Regions from separate parts of the Geodermatophilus sp. SYSU D00705 genome, predicted to be linked through region 1. Evidence: riboswitches for the same ligand, from Rfam matches in the RefSeq annotation. Region 1 holds a riboswitch; each other region holds the start of a gene.
The links. A riboswitch is a leader RNA that binds a small molecule or an ion and turns the genes downstream of it on or off. The one in region 1 is predicted to bind cyclic di-AMP.
Positions count from the first base shown of each region.

Region 2: linked by a shared signal. The riboswitch ahead of ACI78Q_RS11225 (C40 family peptidase) and the one ahead of ACI78Q_RS16630 (hypothetical protein) in region 1 are both predicted to bind cyclic di-AMP.
Region 3: linked by a shared signal. The riboswitch ahead of ACI78Q_RS13740 (C40 family peptidase) and the one ahead of ACI78Q_RS16630 (hypothetical protein) in region 1 are both predicted to bind cyclic di-AMP.
Region 4: linked by a shared signal. The riboswitch ahead of ACI78Q_RS21745 (C40 family peptidase) and the one ahead of ACI78Q_RS16630 (hypothetical protein) in region 1 are both predicted to bind cyclic di-AMP.

Region 1 is NZ_JBJGYT010000022.1:35,666-40,570, reverse strand. Features, by position in the region: gene ACI78Q_RS16640 (sugar kinase) at 1-939, shown strand, start outside; gene ACI78Q_RS16635 (dihydrodipicolinate synthase family protein) at 942-1,826, shown strand; cyclic di-AMP (ydaO/yuaA leader) riboswitch at 1,978-2,128, shown strand; gene ACI78Q_RS16630 (hypothetical protein) at 2,408-3,325, shown strand; gene ACI78Q_RS16625 (ArsC/Spx/MgsR family protein) at 3,341-3,715, opposite strand; gene ACI78Q_RS16620 (SDR family oxidoreductase) at 4,035-4,905, shown strand, end outside.
Region 2 is NZ_JBJGYT010000011.1:74,408-79,312, forward strand. Features, by position in the region: gene ACI78Q_RS11215 (Lrp/AsnC family transcriptional regulator) at 1-73, opposite strand, end outside; gene hppD (4-hydroxyphenylpyruvate dioxygenase) at 234-1,460, shown strand; cyclic di-AMP (ydaO/yuaA leader) riboswitch at 1,624-1,766, shown strand; gene ACI78Q_RS11225 (C40 family peptidase) at 1,782-2,948, shown strand; gene ACI78Q_RS11230 (thiamine pyrophosphate-binding protein) at 3,121-4,764, opposite strand; gene ACI78Q_RS11235 (cyclase family protein) at 4,761-4,905, opposite strand, start outside.
Region 3 is NZ_JBJGYT010000015.1:69,458-74,362, forward strand. Features, by position in the region: gene ACI78Q_RS13720 (SMP-30/gluconolactonase/LRE family protein) at 1-599, shown strand, start outside; gene ACI78Q_RS13725 (hypothetical protein) at 647-871, opposite strand; gene ACI78Q_RS13730 (NAD(P)-dependent oxidoreductase) at 925-1,269, opposite strand; gene ACI78Q_RS13735 (hypothetical protein) at 1,298-1,462, opposite strand; cyclic di-AMP (ydaO/yuaA leader) riboswitch at 1,822-1,948, shown strand; gene ACI78Q_RS13740 (C40 family peptidase) at 1,964-2,461, shown strand; gene ACI78Q_RS13745 (hypothetical protein) at 2,485-2,856, opposite strand; gene ACI78Q_RS13750 (HAD domain-containing protein) at 3,078-3,578, shown strand; gene ACI78Q_RS13755 (hypothetical protein) at 3,586-4,194, opposite strand; gene ACI78Q_RS13760 (carbohydrate kinase family protein) at 4,353-4,905, shown strand, end outside.
Region 4 is NZ_JBJGYT010000044.1:20,072-24,976, forward strand. Features, by position in the region: gene ACI78Q_RS21730 (mycofactocin-coupled SDR family oxidoreductase) at 1-221, shown strand, start outside; gene ACI78Q_RS21735 (phytoene desaturase family protein) at 271-1,827, opposite strand; gene ACI78Q_RS21740 (hypothetical protein) at 1,856-2,035, opposite strand; cyclic di-AMP (ydaO/yuaA leader) riboswitch at 2,235-2,381, shown strand; gene ACI78Q_RS21745 (C40 family peptidase) at 2,397-3,452, shown strand; gene ACI78Q_RS21750 (DUF2568 domain-containing protein) at 3,629-4,006, shown strand; gene ACI78Q_RS21755 (hypothetical protein) at 3,984-4,529, opposite strand; gene ACI78Q_RS21760 (hypothetical protein) at 4,557-4,905, shown strand, end outside.

The sequences.
Region 1 (4,905 bases):
CCGCGGGTGGTCACCGCGGGGGAGACGATGGTGCTCGTCGTCCCGACGGCGCCCGGCCGGCTCCGGCACGCCGGGGCGGTGACGCTGTCGATCGGCGGCGCGGAGAGCAACGTCGCCATCGGGCTGTCGCGGCTGGGCGTCCCGGCCGCCTGGGTGAGCATCCTCGGGGACGACGAGCCCGGCGAGCTGGTGCTGCACCGGGTGCGGGCCGAGGGCGTGGACACCCGTGCGGTGCGCCGGGTGCCGGACCGCCCGACCGGCCTCTACCTGCGCGAGGAGGTCGCCGGGGCGCTGCGGGTCCACTACTACCGCCGCGGCTCGGCGGCCTCGACCCTCGCCCCGGGCGCCTTCGACCCCGCCGTCCTCGAGGGTGCGGCCTTCCTGCACCTCACCGGGATCACCGGGGCGCTCTCCCCGGAGGCCGCGGAGTTCCTGCCGTGGGCGGCACGGACGGCGCGGGCGGCGGGCGTGCGCGTGAGCTACGACGTCAACTACCGCAGCCGACTGTGGGAGCCGGCCGCGGCCCGCGCCGCCAGCGAGGCGATGTTCCCGCACGTCGACGTCCTGCTGGCCGGCCACGACGAGGTCCGCGCCCTGTGGGGCTGGGACGACGACACGTGCCTGGAGCGGCTGGCCGACGCCGGGCCCGCCGAGGTCGTGCTCAAGCTCGGCGCGCGCGGCTGCGCGGCCCGGGTGGACGCCGAGCGGCTGACCTCCCCGGGGTTCCCCGCCCGACAGCTCGACCCGGTCGGTGCCGGCGACGCGTTCGCCGCCGGCTACCTCGCGGCCACCCTGTGGGGCTGCGGTCCGGCCGAGCGCCTGCGCACCGCCAACGCCATGGGCGCCTTCTGCGTGCAGGACCGCGGCGACTACGAGGGCCTGCCCAGCCGCCGTGAACTGACCGCGTTCCTGGACCGGACCGTCGACCTCGGGAGGTGACGATGCACCCCGACGACCCCGCCGGCGTGCTCGAGGGTGTCTACGTGGCGAACGTGACGCCCTTCCGCGACGACGAGCGCTTCAGCATCGACGTCGACTCCTACCTGGGCCACGTCCGCTGGCTGGCCGGGCAGGGCGTGGCCGGGGTCATCCCGTTCGGCACCAACGGCGAGGGGCCGTCGGTGTCCCCGCGGGAGAAGCTGGCCGTGCTGGAGGCCCTGCTGCCGGAGGTGGGGCCGCTGCACGTCGTCCCGACGGTGGCGGAGGGGAACCTGCCGGACACCCTGGACCTGCTGGCGCAGTTGGCGGACCTGCCGGTGCGGGCGGTGATGGTGCTCCCGCCGTACTACTTCCGGCCGGCCGCGGCCGAGGGCCTGCGGGTGTTCTACGAGCGGGTCCTGGCCGCCACCCGGCACCCGGTGGTCGTCTACCACATCCCCAAGTACGCGGTGCCCGTCCCCGCGGAGCTCGTGACCGCGCTGCCGGTGTGGGGGGTGAAGGACTCCGGCGGGGAGGCCGGCTACGCCGAGGCCGTGCACGCGGCGGGCAAGGGCGTGCTGGTCGGTACCGAGGACGACCTGCCGGCCCGCCTGCTGACCGCCACCGGCTCGATCTCCGCGCTGGCCAACATCGTCCCCGAGCAGGTCGTCGCGCTCCACCAGCACGTCCGCGGCGGGCGGGCGGCCGACGCCGCGGCGCTGTCGGCCCACCTGCAGCAGGTGCGGGCGATGACCAAGGAGTTCGTCGCGCCGGGGCTGCTCAAGCGCATCGCCGAGCGGCGGCACGGGCACCCCATGGGCACCGTGCGCCCGCCCCTGGTGCCGGTGCCGGCGTCCTTCGACGCCGCGGCCGCGGTCGAGCGCGCCGTGGCGGTCCCCGTCGGCTGAGGGTCCAGCCCCTACACCGTCCGGCCGTCGATCGGGCGCTGCGCGACGCGGGTCACCCGACGAAACGACGGCCACGGATTGTCACAACTGCATAACGACGGTTACGGTGGGGTGGTCCGCTCGACCGTCGCGTCCCCGCCCGGGGAGCCCCGAACGGACGCCGCCGAGTCGCCCTCCGGGGTGAGCCGGGGACCCATCGCAGTACTGGGGTGAATCCCGCTCCGGGCATCCGTCCGGAGCGAGTAGGGCTGCTTCCCGCCCGAACCCGTCAGCTAACTCGGTAGGCGGCCATCGGAAGAACGGAGAGCCGCCGGATGGCGCGCCCTTGCCCTGCAGCACGACCCCGCCCGAGCCGGTACCGCCCGAGCCGGGTGCGCCCGCGCACCTGATCGCACGCGGCCGTCCCTGACGCACGCCGCCCGCGGGCCCACCTCGAGCACCTCCGCTCGACCGGCTGACCGCCGCTTCCCCGGTGACCCGCGCAGGCGCCCGGACGACCGCAGCCCCGCTGCTCGCTCGCCCCCGCAGCCCGCCGCCCCCCGGCGCGCCGCTGCGCCGTAGACCCCGGAGCACACCCCCTCATGGACCCCCGCACGACAACCGGTCGCGCCGCCGACCGCCGCAGCGGTTCGCGCCGCCGTCCCCCGGCGACCGTCCGCCGTCCCGCGCTGTACCTCGGCGTGGCCACCGCCGGCGCCCTCATGGTCAACGTCCTGTTCGGCTCGGACCCGGCCGCGCAGGCCGAGGCCGGGCCGTCGGAGTCGGTCAGCGTCGCCGCTGAGCTCGGGCTGACCGCCGACTCCGCCCCCGCCGCCCAGGCGACGCCGGACCTGGAGGCGCTCGAGCAGCTGACCGCCAGCCGCAGCAGCCGCGAGGCCGAGCAGACCGCGGCGCAGCAGGCCCAGGCCGCCGCCGACCAGGCCGAGCTGGACCGCCGGAAGGCCGAGGAGGAGGCCGCAGCGCGGGCCGCCGAGGCGGCCAAGGCCGCCGAGGCCGCGAAGGCCGCCGAGGCCGCGAAGGCCGCCGAGGCCGCGAAGGCCGCCGAAGCGGCGAAGGCCGCCCAGGCGGCGAAGGCCGCCCCGCAGCGTTCCGGTGGGTCCGCCGGAACGGCCGCGGCCTCGGGGAGCGTCGCGGCCACCACCGTCGCGCGCATCACCAACACCGCCGGGCCCACCAAGCCCCCGGCGCAGGCGGCCGCCAACGCGGTGGTCAGCAACGTGCCCGGCGCCGCCGGCATCACCATCGGCGGCACCCGTGCCAGCGCCGCCGACCCGGGCGGCCACCCCTCGGGCCTGGCGCTGGACTACATGACCAGCTCCGCGCTCGGGGACACGATCGCCCAGTACCACATCGCCCACTGGGACGAGCTGGGCGTGGACTACATCATCTGGAAGCAGCGGATGCTCAGCTCGCCGAACGGTGCCTGGAAGGCCATGGCCGACCGCGGCAGCCCGACGGCCAACCACATGGACCACGTCCACGTGAACTACCGGGGCTGACCGCCTCCCCGGCGGTCACGGCCGCCCGTGCGCGTCGCGGGCGGCCGCGACCACCTCGGTCAGCGTCTCGTCGTCCCGGGCGACCCACGCCCGGCCGTCGTCGGTCAGCACGAGCGGGCGCTGGACCAGCCTCGGGTGCTGCACCAGCAGCCGGATCCACGTGTCGGCGTCCCGGGGGAGGTCCCGCAGCCCGAGCTCGCGGGCCAGCGGCTCGGACATCCGCGTGACGTCCCACGGCTGCAGCCGCAGCGCGCCCAGCGCGGCGCGCAGCTCCGCCTCGGTCGGCGGGTCGTCGAGGTAGCGGCGCAGCGTGTACTCCACGCCGGCCTCCTCCAGGTGGTCGCGTGCGGTGCGGCACTTGGAACAGGACGGGTTGAACCAGACCTCCACGAGCCGACCCTAGGGCTGCCCACGCCGATCGGCAGACGTCCTAGACATCTGTTGCGGGGTGCACCGGTCGGCGGCATGCTGGTCGGCGGGCGGGGCCCTGGGGCGTTCCCTCGGGTGCGCCCCGCCCGCCAACGTCCGACACGGGGGTTTGGGCGGCGCCGCCCGAGGGCACCCCGTCGGCCGACCGGCCCCGGCGTGGCCGTGAAACCCCCGCGCCGGGGCCGTGGCGCGTGCGCACCCGGGCCGGCCCCGGTGTCGCGCCGGACACATCCGGCCGACACGCCCAGCGGCCGCGTCTCGCCGGGGTAGGGCACCCGCCATGGCACAGACACGGTTGAAGCCGGTGGGCGAGCAGGTCGTCGTCGTGATGGGCGCGTCGAGCGGCATCGGCCGCGCGACCGCGGCCCGGTTCGCCGCCGAGGGCGCGCGGGTCGTCGTCGCGGCACGGGGCGAGGCGGGGCTGCGGTCCCTCGTCGAGGAGATCCGGGCGGCCGGCGGCGAGGCCTGCGCCGTGGTCGCCGAGGTCGCCGACGCGGCCCAGGTGCGACGGGTGGCCCAGCGCGCGGTCGACGAGTACGGCCGGCTGGACACGTGGGTGCACGCCGCCGCCGTCCTGCTCGTCGCCCCGTTCGAGGAGACGACGCCGGAGGAGTTCCAGCGGGTCGTCGACGTCAACCTGATGGGCCAGGTCCACGGGGCCATGGCCGCCGTGGCGCACCTGAGGCGGGACGGCGGTGCGTTCGTCTCCATCTCCTCGATGGGCGCCAAGCGCGGGGTGCCCCTCCAGACGGCCTACTGCGCGACCAAGCACGGCATCGACGGGTTCCTGGAGACGCTCCGGACCGAGGTGCGCCGGGAGGGCCTGCCGGTCAGCATCACCCAGGTCCTGCCCGCGACCATCAACACTCCGCTGTTCGACCAGGCGCGGACGAAGATCGGCGTCAAGCCCGTCGCGCCGCCGCCGATCTACCAGCCCGAGGTCGTGGTGGAGGCCGTCCTGCACGCCGCGGCGCACCCGGTCCGGGACGTCGTCGCCGGCGGGTCGGCGAAGGCGCTGATCCTCGGCGAGAAGCTCGCCCCCCGCCTGGTCGACGCGCTCATGACCCGCTTCGGGTTCGAGGCCCACGACACGGGCGTGCCCAAGCCGGCCGACGCGCCGGACAACCTCTTCGCCCCCCTGGACGGGTTCG
Region 2 (4,905 bases), on a different contig from region 1:
GCACGCCGGCCCGCGGCTGCTCGGTCAGCGCGGTGAGCACCGCCAGGTCGAGCGCGTCCAGCCGGTGGGCCACCGCTCCTCCTCCCCGAGCTGGTCGATCTGACCACCTCGACGCCGTCGACGGCCGCCGTCCTGCCCCGATCGGCCAGCCCGAGACGGTCATCTTGCCCATCCCGGGCGCCCGGAGGTGTGCTGGACGCACGCAGGGAGACGGGATCATCCGGGAGGGCGACATGACCGCCACCGAGCCGCACGGGACCCTCGAGCAGGTCCTCACCGACGACGAGCGCCTGGCCGAGCTCAGCGCCGAGCAGCTGCGGCAGCTGGTCGGGCTGGTCGAGCACGACCCCGCCACCGACCCCTTCCCGGTCAGCGGCTGGGACGCCCTGGTCTGGATCGCGGGCAACGCCACCCAGACCGCCCACTTCTTCCAGTCCGCGTTCGGGATGGAGCTGGTCGCCTACTCGGGGCCGGAGACCGGCAACCGGGACTGCCGGGCCTACGTCCTCCGCTCCGGCGCCGCCCGGTTCGTGGTCACGGGCGCCTACTCCCCGACCAGCCCGCTGGCCGACCACCACCGCCGGCACGGGGACGGCATCGTCGACATCGCCCTGGCCGTGCCCGACGTGGACCGCTGCGTCGCCCACGCCGCGGCCCAGGGGGCGACCGTCCTCGAGCCGCCGCACGACGTCACCGACGAGCACGGCACCGTCCGGCTGGCCGCGATCGCGACCTACGGCGACACGCGGCACAGCCTCGTCGACCGCTCGCGCTACACCGGCCCCTACCTGCCCGGGTACGTGGCGCGGACGTCGGCACACCAGCGGCGCCCGGGTGCGCCGCGGCGGCTGTTCCAGGCGATCGACCACGTCGTCGGCAACGTCGAGCTCGGAGCCATGGACCGCTGGGTGGACTTCTACCGGCGGGTCATGGGCTTCACCAACATGGCGGAGTTCGTCGGCGCGGACATCGCCACCGACTACTCCGCACTGATGAGCAAGGTCGTCGCCAACGGCAACCACCGCGTGAAGTTCCCGCTCAACGAGCCGGCCGCGGGCAGGAAGCGCTCGCAGATCGACGAGTACCTGGAGTTCTACGGCGGCCCTGGCGCCCAGCACGTCGCACTGGCCACCGGCGACATCCTCGCCACCGTCGACGCGATGACCGCCGAGGGCGTGGAGTTCCTCCCGACACCGGACTCCTACTACGAGGACCCGGAGCTGCGGGCCCGCATCGGCACCGTCCGCGTGCCGGTGGAGGAGCTGCAGCGCCGCGGCATCCTGGTCGACCGCGACGAGGACGGGTACCTGCTGCAGATCTTCACCCGGCCGACCGGCGACCGGCCGACGGTGTTCTTCGAGCTGATCGAGCGACACGGTTCGCTCGGCTTCGGCAAGGGCAACTTCAAGGCGCTGTTCGAGGCGATCGAGCGGGAGCAGGAACGCCGCGGCAACCTCTGATCCCGGGCGGTGTCGTCACAGCGCGTCAGCACCGGCCGGGGTGTCCGCGCGAGCCGGTCGCCCGGTTTGTCGCCCCCCTGGTGCCGACCTAGCGTGACGGCGTCCGGACGGGTCGTTCCGTCACTCCCCTGTGACACCGGCCGGACGCCGCCGAACCCTGCGCCGGCCCGTTCCGCCGGCACCAGGGACCGGGGACCCACCGCAGTACTGGGGTGAAGCGACCGCGGCCTCGCGAGGGCCGTGGACGCCGGGCGCCTTCCCGCCCGAACCCGTCAGCTAACTCGGTAGGCGGCTGTGGAAGAGAGGACAGACCCGCCCACCATGGCGACGTCGCACGCCCCTGCCCGCGCGCTGCCCCGCCTCCTGGTCGGCCTCGTCGCCGCCGGCGGGCTCACCCTGACCAGCCTCCCCGCGGCGTCGGCCGCTCCCGGCGATCCGGCCACCTCACAGGACGCCGCCGCGCTCGTCGCCGCCAAGGCCCACGACCTCGAGGTCGTCACCGAGCAGTTCAACGAGGCCCGCGAGCGGCTGCGGACCAGCCAGGACGCCGCCACCGCGGCCGGCGCGGAACTGGCCGCCGCCGAGGACGCCCTCGCCACCGCTCGCGAGCAGGTGCGCGCGGTCGCCCGCGGCGCCTTCACCGGCGACCGGCTGAGCACGCTGTCGGCCATGCTCACCAGCGACTCGCCGGAGGAGCTGCTCGACCGCGTCGGCACGCTGCAGACCATCGCCGACCACAACAACGGCGTCCTCGGCGGGGCCCAGCAGGCCGCCGGCGACGCCGACGCCGCCCGCGCCTCCGCCGAGCAGGCGGCCGCCGACGCGCAGGCCCTGGTCGACCAGGTCGCCGCGAAGCAGGCCGACCTCGACCGGCAGGTGGCGCGGTTCCAGGCCGAGTACGACCGGCTGGTCGCCGAGGAGGAGCGGGCGTCGCGGGAGGCCGCCGAGCGCCGGGCCGCCGAGGAGGCCGCACGGGCCGCCGCCGCTCAGGCCGCCACGACTCAGGCGGCCCCGGCACCAGCCGCCCCCGCACCCGCCGCCCCGCCGGCCCCGGCCGCCGGCGGCGCCCGGTCGGCCGCCGCACCCGCACCCGCGCCTGCTCCCGCCCCCGCCGCGCCCGTGGCCGGCGGCAGCGCCGCCGCGCAGCGGGCCGTCGAGACCGCGCTGGCCCAGCAGGGCGACCCGTACGTGTGGGCCGCGGCCGGGCCCAACTCCTTCGACTGCTCCGGGCTGGTGCAGTACGCCTACGCCGCGGCGGGCATCAGCCTCCCGCACTCCAGCCGGATCCAGTCGACGATGGGGGCCCCCGTCTCGCGGTCGGCACTGCAGCCCGGTGACCTGGTGTTCTTCTACAGCCCGGTCAGCCACGTCGGCATCTACGTCGGCAACGGGCAGATGGTGCACGCCTCCACCTACGGCCAGCCGGTGAAGGTCGCGTCGATCGACTCGATGGGCGGCTACAACAGCGCCCGCCGCATCGCCGGCTGACCGCCCCGCCTGCGGCGATCACGGCGCCGGAACCACGCCGGAGCGGCCTCCGGCGGTCCCGGCGCCATGATCACGGGGAGAGGCGGCACCGTCAGTGGCCGCGCCCCCTGGCCCCTTCCGGCGCCGCTCCGCTCCTCGGTCGCTGGCGCTCCCTGCGATGCTCACGGCACCGTCAGTGGCCGCGGAACGCCTCCTCCAGCCACCACGACGGCTCGTCGGCGGCGACCTTGGCGTCGATGAGCAGCGGCGCCGTACGCGGGCCGGCCACCCAGTCGGCCACCGCGTCGAGGTCCTCGACGCCGCGCACGGTCACCCCGACGAAGCCGTACCCGCGGGCGATCGCCGCCAGGTCGGCGTCGGGGAAGCGGACGGTGTCCAGGGGGTGGCCCTCCGGCCCGAAGTGGTGCACCTCGGCGCCGTAGGCCGCGTCGTCGTAGACGACGACCACCATCGGCAGCCCCAGCCGGACCACCGTCTCCAGCTCCGAGGCGCTCATGAGCGCGCCGCCGTCGCCGAGGGCGGCCACCGGCAGCCGGTCCGGTCGGGCCAGCGCCGCGCCGATCGCCGAGGCCAGCCCCAGACCGACGGACTGGAAGGCCTGGGTGAAGCAGAAGCCCTGCTCGTCGGGGACGTCGAGGAACATGCTCGGGTAGCCCATGAAGTTGCCCGAGTCGACGGCGACCACGCGCTCGGCCGGCAGCAGGTCGTCCAGCGCGATGGTCAGCGTGCGCGGGTCGATCCGTCCGGCGCCCCCGACCGGCGCGAAGGGCACGTCCCGCCAGCGCACCCGGTCGGCGATCGCGGCGCGCACGTCCGGCGTCCGGTAGCCCTCGACGGCCCGCTCCCCGAGGACGGCGGCCGCGGCCTCCGCCGTCCTCCGGACGTCGCCGACCACCCCGAAGGTCAGGTCGCGGTGGACGCCGAGGGCCGCGGGGTCGTCGTCGACCTGGACGACGACGGCGGAGCGGCCGATGAGCCGGCCGTGCCGCATCGTCCACATGTTGAGCGCGCACCCCCAGCCGACGACGAGGTCGGCGCCGCTGATCAGCTCTGCGGCGAGCGGCGAGGCGAACCCGCCCGAGACGTCGAGCGACCACGGGTCGCCGCGGAAGAGGCCGCGCGCCACCGCCGAGGTCGCCAGCAGGGCGCCGCAGCGCGCGGCGAGGTCCTCGAGCGCCGCGCGGGAGCCCCGGGCACCGCGGCCGGCGACGAACACCGGCCGCCGGGCGTGCCGCAGCGCGTGCACGAGCCGCTCCACGTGCTCCGGGGTCACCACCGGCTCGGCGGGAGCGGGCACCGGCGGGGGCCCGGACGGCACCGGGAGCTGCGCCACCTGCACGTCCAGCGGCAGGTTGAGCAGCACCGTCCGCCGGCCGTGGACGGCGGCCCGGACCGCGGCGGCCACCTGGTCCAGCGCGTCACCGGCCGAGGTGACCCGCATCGGCACCGCGCCGACCGCGGCCGCCAGCCCCGACTGGTCGACGGCGAAGTTCGACGTCGGCGCGGACGCCTCCGCAGCGACCACCAGCAACGGGGTGCGGCTCTTGGCCGCCTCCGTGATGCCGGTCATCGCGTTGGTCAGCCCGCAGCCCTGGTGCACGCTCAGCACCACCGGCCGGCCGGTCATCCGGGCGTGGGCGTCGGCCATGGTCGCCGCGCCGCCCTCGTGGCGGGCGGCCACGAACCGGGCCCTGGCGGCCACCATGGCGTTGGTGACGGCGAAGTTGCCGGAGCCGACGACGCCGAACACGGCGCCGACCCCGCAGCCGACCAGGGCGGCGCCGACGGCCTCGGCGACGGTGGTGCGCGACGTCATCCGCGGTCGACGAGGGCCAGGACCCGCGCCGGCGAGCCGGAACCCGAGACGATCGGCAGCGGCGCCGGCACCAGCACCGCCCCGGTGGGCGGCAGCTGCGCCAGGTTCTGCAGCTGGGTCAGCCCGTACTTGCCGCTGCCC
Region 3 (4,905 bases), on a different contig from region 1:
TCGTCGTGGACGCGCAGGGGCACGTGTTCGTCGGCGACTTCGGCTTCGACCTGATGGGCGGCGGCGCGGCGGCGACCGCGTCGCTCAAGCGGATCGACCCGGACGGCACGGTCAGCGTCGCCGCCGACGGGCTGCAGTTCCCGAACGGCTCGGTGATCACCCCGGACGGCGGCACGCTGGTCGTCGGCGAGACGCTGGGCAACCGGTACACCGCCTTCGACCTGGGCGCCGACGGGTCGCTGACCAACCGGCGGGTCTGGGCGTCGCTGGGCCCCGAGGTCACCGGGACGACGGTCGACGAGGTGCTCGGTCAGCTGGTGGTCGCCCCGGACGGCTGCGCGCTGGACGCCGAGGGCCTGATCTGGGCCGCCGACGCGGTGGGCGGCCGGCTGGTGCGGGTGGCCGAGGGCGGGCGGGTGGACGACGAGATCTCCGCGCCGTCCGGGCTCGGGGTGTACGCCTGCATGCTCGGCGGGGACGACGGCCGCACGCTGCTGATGTGCTGCGCGCCGGACTTCTACGAGCACAACCGCGCGCCGGTGCGCGAGGCGGTGCTGCTGGCGACCGAGGTCGACGTCCCCCACGCCGGCCGGCCGTAGTCAGGCGGACGTCCGCCGGCTGTCCCGCTCCTCCGGCTGACCGGGGGTCAGCTCCCGGTGGCGCCGGGAGGCGGCTCCGCCGGGCGCGGCTGCCCGTCACTGCCGGGCACACTGGGGTCGACGGTCCCCATGGTGCCGCCCTGGGCTGCGCGCGGCTCCTCCTGCTGCGACGGCGGCCCGACCAGGTCGGGTTCCTCGCGCTCGCCCGGGTTGCCGCCGGTGGCCTCGTTGGCGCCCCCGTAGGGGCGGCCGGTCATGTTGCCCTCTGTCATCTCCGGACCTCCTCGTCCTGGGTGCGGGGGTGGGTACCCGGGGCGGGCGGCGCTCACGCGGGGGCGAGGACGCGGACCGGGGAGCCGGCGAGGAAGGCGGCGACGTCCTCGACGGCGTCGCGGAAGAACACCTCGTAGGTGGCGCGGGTGACGTAGCCGAGGTGCGGGGTGAGGACGGTGTTCGGCGCGGTCCGGATCGGGGCGTCGGCGGGCAGCGGCTCCCGGTCGTGGACGTCGACGCCTGCCCCGGCGATGCGGCCGTCGCGCAGGGCCCGGACGAGGGCGGCCTCATCGACGATCGGGCCGCGCGAGGTGTTGACCAGGATCGCGGTCGGCTTCATCCGGGCGAGCTCGGCGGCGCGGGTCAGAGCATGCGGCAGCGGCCCCTGCCCGGGGATCCGGGAGGGGCCGCTGCCGGGCGGTGGATCAGTAGCCGCGGCCCCGGCCGTAGCCCTTGCCGCCGCCCTTCTGCTTGGCCTGGTAGTCGGCGATGAACTTCTTGATCTTCGCCTGGTTCTCCGGCTTGCGGGCCTCCTGGATGACCTTCGCCGCGATCCCCGACGCCACGAGCTTCCGGATCATGCCGGCCATGTGGTTCCTCCTCGGTTGGTTGCGTTGATCGTGCCCGCCCAACGGTCCGGCCAACCACCGAGGTTCCCGTGGCGATACGTGCGGTCGTCCCCACGGACGGTCAGGACGCTCCGTATGGGGTCCAACTGCCCTTGACTTCGCTGACCTGCCCAATTGTCAGCAGCGACGGGACCTTGGTCCCGGTGTCCGACGTGGTGGGACTGCGTGTCGCGCGCGTGTCGGCCCGCGTCTCGCCCGGGCGCCCTCGCGCCGGCGCTCGCCCGGCGTGGCCGCGCGCGTGCGTCTAGCGTCCTCTGCGGTCCCGACGGGCCCCCGTTGCCGAAACCGTGGCGACACCCGTCGGACCCCGCCGAACAGGGGCGTGGCCACTGCCGCGCCCGGACCGGGGACCCACCGAAGCACAGGGGTGAAACACGGCCTGTTGCCGTGCCGGGCGACCTCCCGCCCGAACCCGACAGCTAACCCGGTAGGCGGACGGATGGAACAGGAGAACCGTCGTCGATGACGACTGCCCGCACGTCCTCAGCCCGTCGCACCATCCGTGGGATCGCGGTCGCCGCGATCGCCGGCGCCGGGATCGCCCTCACACCCGCCACCGCCTCGGCCGCCCCGGACACCATCGCCGTGTCGGCCGCGGCGGTCGCCAGCCCGGCGGCGCAGAGCGCCGTGAACACCGCACTCGCCCAGGTGGGCGATCCCTACCGCTGGGGCGCCTCCGGCCCCAACGCGTTCGACTGCTCGGGCCTGACCTCGTTCGCCTACCGGGCGGCCGGCGTCGGGCTCCCGCGCACCGCCCGGGCGCAGTCCGGCGCCGGGGTGGCGGTCTCCCGCGACAACCTGCAGCCAGGTGACCTGCTGTTCTTCTACCGCCCCGTCTCGCACGTCGCGATGTACATCGGCAACGGCAAGATGGTGCACGCCTTGCGGCCGGGGCAGCCGGTGAGGGTCGACAACGTGAGCTACATGCCGAGTTACGCCGGCGCCCGCCGCATCGCCTGACCTGCTCTGCCGGTGTCCTGTCGCTAGTGGCGGCAGGGCACCGGCGGCTGGTCGGCCGGCTGCAGCGAGAAGACCGAGCCGGCGTCGCGCGGCCAGGAGTGCAGGAACAGCAGTCCGAGGCGGGTGTTGACGAACGCCTCGGGTCCCGCCTCGCGGACCAGGTCCGCCAGGTGGGCGGTGTCGTGGTTGCGGTGCCGCTGCAGCTCGTCGCCGACGGCCAGCGTGACGACGTCCCCGACGGCCCCCATCACGACGACCGGCTGCCAGTGGGCGTCGTCGGCCTGCGCCAGCTGGACGTGCGCCGGGTGCGGGGCGTGGCCGCGGGCGAGGCGGCGGCAGGGAATCGGCGTCTCGACGCGGCTCGAACCCGGGTGCGACTCGAGGTGGTCGGACACTGGCTCCCCCTGGTTCCGTGCTCCACCGGAAGACCGGCGGACTGTCAGCGAACCACCTCGCTGCCCCGCTCGCCGGGGTGCCGAACGTCCCGGACGGCGAAGTCGCCCGTGTGGGTGCCCGCTCTGCCGTCGAGGTGACGGACGGCGACGGGTCAGCCGGGCGCGACGCCAGGAAGGGGCCGCGCTCGGGTACGAGGGTGGCCATGGCCGCGAGTGGAGACGTGCCGATCCTGCTGCTGGACGTCGACGGCGTGCTCAACGCGGCCTGCAGGGACCTCCCCGAGGGCTGGCGACGCGGGACGTTCAACGGCTTCGTGCTGTCGTGGGACCCGACGGTCACCGCCCGGCTGCGCGAGCTGCACGAGTCGGGCCGGGTGGAGATCCAGTGGCTGACGACCTGGGCCGGCGACGCCGACCGGCTGCTGGCCGAGCCGATGGGGCTCCCGCGCGGGCTGAGGGTGCACGCCCGGGAGGGGGCCGCGCCCACCGGCTTCCGCGGGCCGCTCGGGACGGCGACGGACTGGTGGAAGCTGGCCTGCGCCCGCGCGGTCGCCGAGGCCGAGCCGGGACGGCGCATCGTCTGGATCGACGACGACCTCGCCGAGCAGGCTGCCGACACCGGCGAGTGGCTGGCCGCCCACCCGCACGTGCTGGTGGTCGCACCGACCCTGGGCGTCGGGCTCACGCACGCCCAGCTCGACGAGATCGAGGCGTGGCTGTGAGGTTCGGCTACGAGACGCGGACGAAGTCGCGGCCGTTCCAGTGCCACCGCACGGTGATCGGGATGGACGGGCCCTCGGCACGGTTGTCCTCCGGCGCGTAGGCCCACATCCCGGCCACGATGTCGCCGTCCCGGACCGACAGCGCGGTCGGGTCGTAGAGCGGCGTCAGGACCGTCGACTCCTGCAGGGTGCGCGGGCTGGGCAGGACCGCGAGCCGTTCCCCGTCGGCGGCGAACACCTGGACCTCGTCGAGGATCCCGTTGGACGGCTGCGGGGAGCACTGCAGCAGCACGACCGTGTCGGGCTCGCCGTCCCCGTCGACGTCACCACTCGCGCTGCCCACGAAACGGACGTCGTAGTACTCGTAGTACGGGCTCCGGCTCGCGTCGGCGGGCACGCGCGCGGCCCCGCCGTCGAGGTCCGCCCGGAAGCCGCCCGGGACGATCCCGTCGCAGGTCACGCTGTACATGGCGTCGGGCCAGTCGGGCGCCGGTTCCGGGGAGGGCCCGGGCTCGGCCCCGCTGCCCCCGGCAGCGGCGCACCCGGCGAGCAGGCACGCCGCGAGGCCGGCCGGTGCTCGCAGCAGCCGGCCCGGCGCGGTCCACGATCCGGACATCGGCGATCACCTCGGCTGCGGAGGGCGGGGAGCTCCCTCCGGACAGGGAGGGTCCCACGGTGCGGCCGTCGTCGGGGGCTGTCGGCGAGTGGCGGTCCGGGCAGTCTGTCCCCGTGGACGTCCCGCGCTGGCCCCGTCCCCCAGGCGCAGGTCCGGTCGTGGCGCTCGGCAAGCTGGTGGCCGACCAGGTGCTGGAGCTGTCCGGACCGCTGGTGACCGGCGGGCAGCAGCGGGTGGTGCGGACGACGTCCGCGGGCGGCGCACCGGCCAACGTGACGGCGAACCTCGCGCGGCTGGGGATGCCGGCGCGGGTGGCCGGCTGGGCGGGTGCGGACCCGGTAGCCGACGGGCTGCTCGCGCGGCTGGCCGAGCGTGGGGTCGAGACGGCGGTGGTGCGCCGCGGCCGGACGCCGCTGACGACGGTGCTGGTCCACCTGGACGGCGAGCGCACGCTGCTCGCCGACCGCGGGGAGGGCGGGCTGGAGCCGGCCGACGTCCGCCGCGGGTGGGTGGCCGACGCGGCCGTCCTCCACCTGGACGGCTACGACCTGCTGCGCTTCCCCGTCGCGCTGCGGGCCGCGGCGTCCCTGGCGCACGACGCCGGGGTGCCGGTCAGCGTCGACGTCGCCGCGGCGACCCGGATCCGCGATTCGGGCGTGGAGGAGTACGGCGAGCTGCTGGCCGGGCTGCGACCCGACGTCCTGTTCTGCA
Region 4 (4,905 bases), on a different contig from region 1:
ACCCGACCGGAGTGGACTCCCCCATGTCGAACAACGACTACTTCCCGAAGTGGCTGGAGGAGCACGAGGAGCTCGGTAACGCGATGCGGTTCAACCTCATGCCGGTCGACGCGATGCCGATGGCGGACGTCTCGGCGGTCGTGGCCTTCCTCTGCTCGGACGAGGCCAAGTGGATCACCGGCTCGACTGTGCAGGTGGACGCCGGCTTCATGCTCAAGTAGCCGACGCGAGCCCGGCCCGCCGTTCCGCCCGTGCGGAAGGCGGGCCGGGTCAGCGGCGGTCCAGCAGGGCGCGGGCCGCCGCGTGGCCGCCCAGGCCGCTGACCGCCCCGCCGCGGACCGTGCCCCCCGAGGAGGCGGCGACCACCCGCGGGTGGGCCGTGGCGACGCCCCAGGTGCCCACCTCGTCCGGGGTCGCGGCCACCGGCCAGGCGAGGTCGCCGTGGAAGATGTGGCCGCCGGGCATCGCGAGGGACTCCTCGACGTCCAGCGGGGACGCCGCCTGCAGGCAGAGCTCGCCGTCGCCGTCACGGGCCAGGCAGTCCAGCAGCGGCTCGGCCAGGTGCGCGTCGAGCTGGGCGACGACCCGCCGCACCGCCTCCCGGCGGGTGCCCACCGGGTCGTCGCGGAACAGCGCCGCCGGTGTGTGCAGGCCGAACAGGGTGAGCGTCTGGTACCCCGCCGCCTGCTCGGCCGGCCCCAGGATCGAGGGGTCGGACAGCGAGTGGCAGTACACCTCGAACGGGATGACGTCGGGCAGCCGGCCGGCGGCGGCCTGCGCGTGGGCCGCGTCGAGCTGGCCCGCGGCCTCGTCGACGTGGAAGGTGCCGGCGAAGGCGATGGCGGGGTCGACGCCCGAGCGCAGCCGGGGCAGCCGCGCCAGCACCATGTTGACCTTGAGCTGGGCGCCGTCGGTGGTGGGCCGGGGCGGTGCGCCGGTCAGCCGGTCGAGCACCGCGGGCGCCGCGCCGCAGACCACGTGCCCGGCGTCCACCGCGCGCTCGGTGCCGTTGTCGTCGGTCCAGTGCACCGTGACGCCGTCGGCGCGCGGCTCCAGCGCGGTCACCGTGGCGCGGGTGACCAGCTCGGCGCCGGCCCCGCGGGCCGCGGCGGCCATGGCGCCGGTGACCGCGCCCATGCCGCCCACCGGCACCCGCCAGCGCCCCGTGCCGTTGCCGACCACGTGGTAGAGGAAGCAGCGGCCGGCGGCCGAGCCGGGGTCGTGCACGTCGGCGAAGGTGCCGATGAGCCCGTCGGTCAGTGCCACGCCCTGCACCACGTCCGAGGTCAGGTGGTCGCCCACGACGTCGGCCAGGGGGCGCTGCTGGAGGTCCTGCCACAGCTGCGGGTCGCGCAGCCGGCCGGCCAGCTCCTGAGGGGAGAGCAGCGGCTCGATGAGGGTGGGGGCGAGGTCCTCGGCCAGCGTGGCCAGGCGGCCGTAGAAGCGCTGCCAGCCGGCCAGTTCGGCGTCTGAGCCGGTCAGCGCGCGGAACGAGGCGGCCGTGGCCGGCCCCTCGTCCCGCTCCACGAGCAGGCCCGCGCCCCCGGGGACGGCGGTGTAGGAGGCCACGGCGCGGTCGGCGAGGGTCACCTCCAGGTCGAGGTCGGCGACGATCCGGTCGGGCAGGAGGCTCACCAGGTACGAGTAGGCCGACAACCGGACGTCGACGCCGGGGAACACCTGCTCGCTGACCGCGGCGCCGCCCACCCGTTCGCGGCGCTCGAGCACCAGCACCGACCAGCCGGCCCTGGCCAGGTAGGCCGCGGCCACCAGCCCGTTGTGCCCACCACCGACGACGACGGCGTCGTATGCGCCCGCTCCGCTCACCGGCGGACCGTAGCCGGTGCCGGCACCGTCAGCTGCCCTCGGCGGGCGCGTCCTCGCTCTCCTCGCAGCCCTGCCCGGGAGCCTGCTCGGCGGTGCCGCAGTCCTGCTCGTTGCGGTTCACGTCGGTGTTCCCGCCGGTCTCGGTGCTGCTGCACCCGGCGAGCACCCCGGCGAGGAGGAGGGCGGCCAGGGGGCGTCTGAGGTCCATGCGCTGGACGTGCTCGCGGGGAGCGGTCGCCAAACCCCACCGGCACCACCGGACCCACCGGTCCCGCGTGTGTGGCGGATGGAGTCGAGAGTCCACGAAATCACATCCAGGTAATTGTCACGGCAGCGTCACGGCCCTTACGGTGTGTGTGTCCGGCGGGGCGCTCCGTCACCAACCTGGGTGACACCCCGAGGACGCCGCCGAGCACGCGCCCTCCTCCCCGGGGGCGCGGGGCCGGGGACCCACCGCAGCACTGGGGTGAAGCGCGCACGGCCGTGGCCGGCGCGCCGGGCGCCTTCCCGCCCGAACCCGTCAGCTAACCCGGTAGGCGGCCGTGGAAGAAACGGAGTGCCGCCGCCCCATGGCGTCCCCTCGCACCGCCCGCCGCGCTGCCCTCGTCCTGGCCGTCACCGGCGCCCTCGGCATCACCCTCGTGCCGTCGTCCGCCGGAGCGGAGGAGCCGGCCACCGCGCAGGAGGCCGCCGCCCTGGTCGCGGCCCGCGGCCACGAGCTGGAGGTCGTCACCGAGGAGTTCAACGAGGCCCGCGAGGCCCTCGCCGCCCAGCAGGCCGCCGCCCAGCAGGCCGCCGCGGCGGTGACCGACGCGCAGGGCGCGGTGACCGCGGCCCAGCAGCAGGTCCGCGGCATCGCCCGCAGTGCCTTCACCGGCGACAGCATGGGCTCGCTGCAGGCGCTCATGACCAGCGGCTCGGCCGAGGAGTTCGTCAACCGGGTCACGCTGCTGGAGACCGTCGCCGGCCACCAGAACGTGCTGCTGGACCAGGCCGTCGCGGCCGGCGAGGTCGCCGCGGAGGCCCAGGCGGTGGCCGACCGCGCCGCCACCGAGGCCCAGGCGCAGTACGACGCCGTCGCCGCGCAGCAGGCCGACCTGCAGGAGCAGATCAACGCCTACCAGGCCGACTACGCCCGGCTGTCCGCCGACGAGCGGCGGGCCGCCCTCGAGGCGGCCGCGACCGCCCACGGTGGCGGGGCCGAGCGCGCCAGCCGCGCCGAGCGCTCCACGCCGGCGCCCGCGGCCTCCGCGCCGGTGGTGGCCGGCAGCGGGGCTGTCCAGACCGCGATCGACACGGCCATGGCCCAGCGTGGCAAGCCCTACGTCTGGGCGGCGGCCGGGCCGGGCTCCTACGACTGCTCCGGGCTCGTGCAGTACGCCTTCAAGGCCGCCGGCATCAGCCTGCCGCACTCCAGCCGCATGCAGGCGTCCATGGGCACCCAGGTGTCCCGGGCCGAGGCGCGCCCCGGTGACCTGGTCGCCTTCTACAGCCCGGTCAGCCACATCGGCATCTACCTCGGCAACGGCCAGATGGTGCACGCGCCGACCTCCGGCGACGTCGTCAAGGTCGCCAGCGTCGACGCCATGGGCGCCACGCCGCGGTTCAACCGCATCGCCGGCTGAGAAAGGGCCCCGTCCTCCCCCCTCGCCTGCTAGGGGCGGTGCCCTGGACGGGGTCATCCCGGAGCCCCGGTCGCACGACGCGACCGGGGCTCCGCGCGTCTCCGGACCTTGACCGCGCCGACGCGCTCGTGAACACTGATCTCGAAGGAGAGCACTGTTCACAACAGGAGGTCGGTATGGCGCAGGCATGGCAGTGGGCCTGGGCGGGCGTCGCGTTCGCCGCGGAGCTCGGCGCGCTCGGTGCGCTCGGGTACTGGGGCGCCACCACCGGCGCGACGACGACCGGCCGCTGGCTCCTCGGTCTCGGCCTACCCCTGGGGGTGGCCGTCCTGTGGGGCGTGTTCGCTGCGCCGCAGGCCGTGGTGCAGGTGGCCGCGCTCGCCGTCCTCGTGAAGGTCGTCGTCTTCGGGGGCGCGGTGGCCGCGCTGCTGGTCAGCGGCTCGCCGCGGCTGGCCGTCGTCCTCGCCGCGGCGGCCGTGCTCGGCACCGTGCTCTCCGGGCCCCTCACCTCCCCGGCGTCGGCGGACGCCGTCAGCGCCCCGGCCCTCCGCTGACCTCCTGCAGCAGCCCCCACACGAACCGCGCCCGGGCCCCGCCGGGCAGCGCGACCTCCCAGCGGGTGACCACGCCGGGGTCGACGCTGCGTGCCCCGGGCAGGCCGACGACGTCGTCGAGCACGTGCTCCCACACCAGCAGCCGCGCCGCGGACGCGGGTGGGACGGGTGAGCCTGGCGCCCGGACCAGGTGCTCGTTGAGCACCGACCCGCCGGGACCGGACAGCACCTCCCAGTAGAGGTGGGGCCACAGCGGCACCGGCCACCGGCGGACCTGGACGTCGAGGTCGCCGAACCGGCGGTCCTCGAGCTCGTCCGGCGGCCCGAGGACGGCGCTGCGCAGCGCCAGCCCCCGCGGGGCCCGCGGCGAGTGCTGCAGCGCCTGCCAGCGGGTGTGCGCGGCGTGCGCCTCGGCGCGGGTGGCCCCCAGCCGGGGCAGCGCCTCCGCGACCAGGTCGGGGCGCAGGTCGGCCATCCGCCGCAGCAGCACGAGGCAGAACTCCCGCCGCGCCAGTCCCCGCACGGGCGTCGACCCTGCCAGCATCCGGCCGTGCTGATCCCACCGGCCACCGCCGCCGCGATCATGGAGGGGGTGGTCACGCTGGCGTTCCGCCGCTGGGACCGGCCGCGCATGCGCCCCGGCAGCACCCAGCGCACGGCGGCGGGGGTGGTCGAGGTCGTCGACGTCACCGAGGTGGACCCCGCCGACATCACCGAGGCGGACGCCGTGGCCGCCGGCGTCCCCTCCCGCGACCGGCTGCTCCGGCTGCTGGACCGCCGCCCCGGCACGCACGTCTACCGGATGCACGTGCGCGGGGCGGGCGCCGACCCGCGGGTGGCGCTGCGTGAGCAGGCGGCCCTCTCCGCGGCGGAGCGGGCCGAGCTCGACGCGTGCCTCG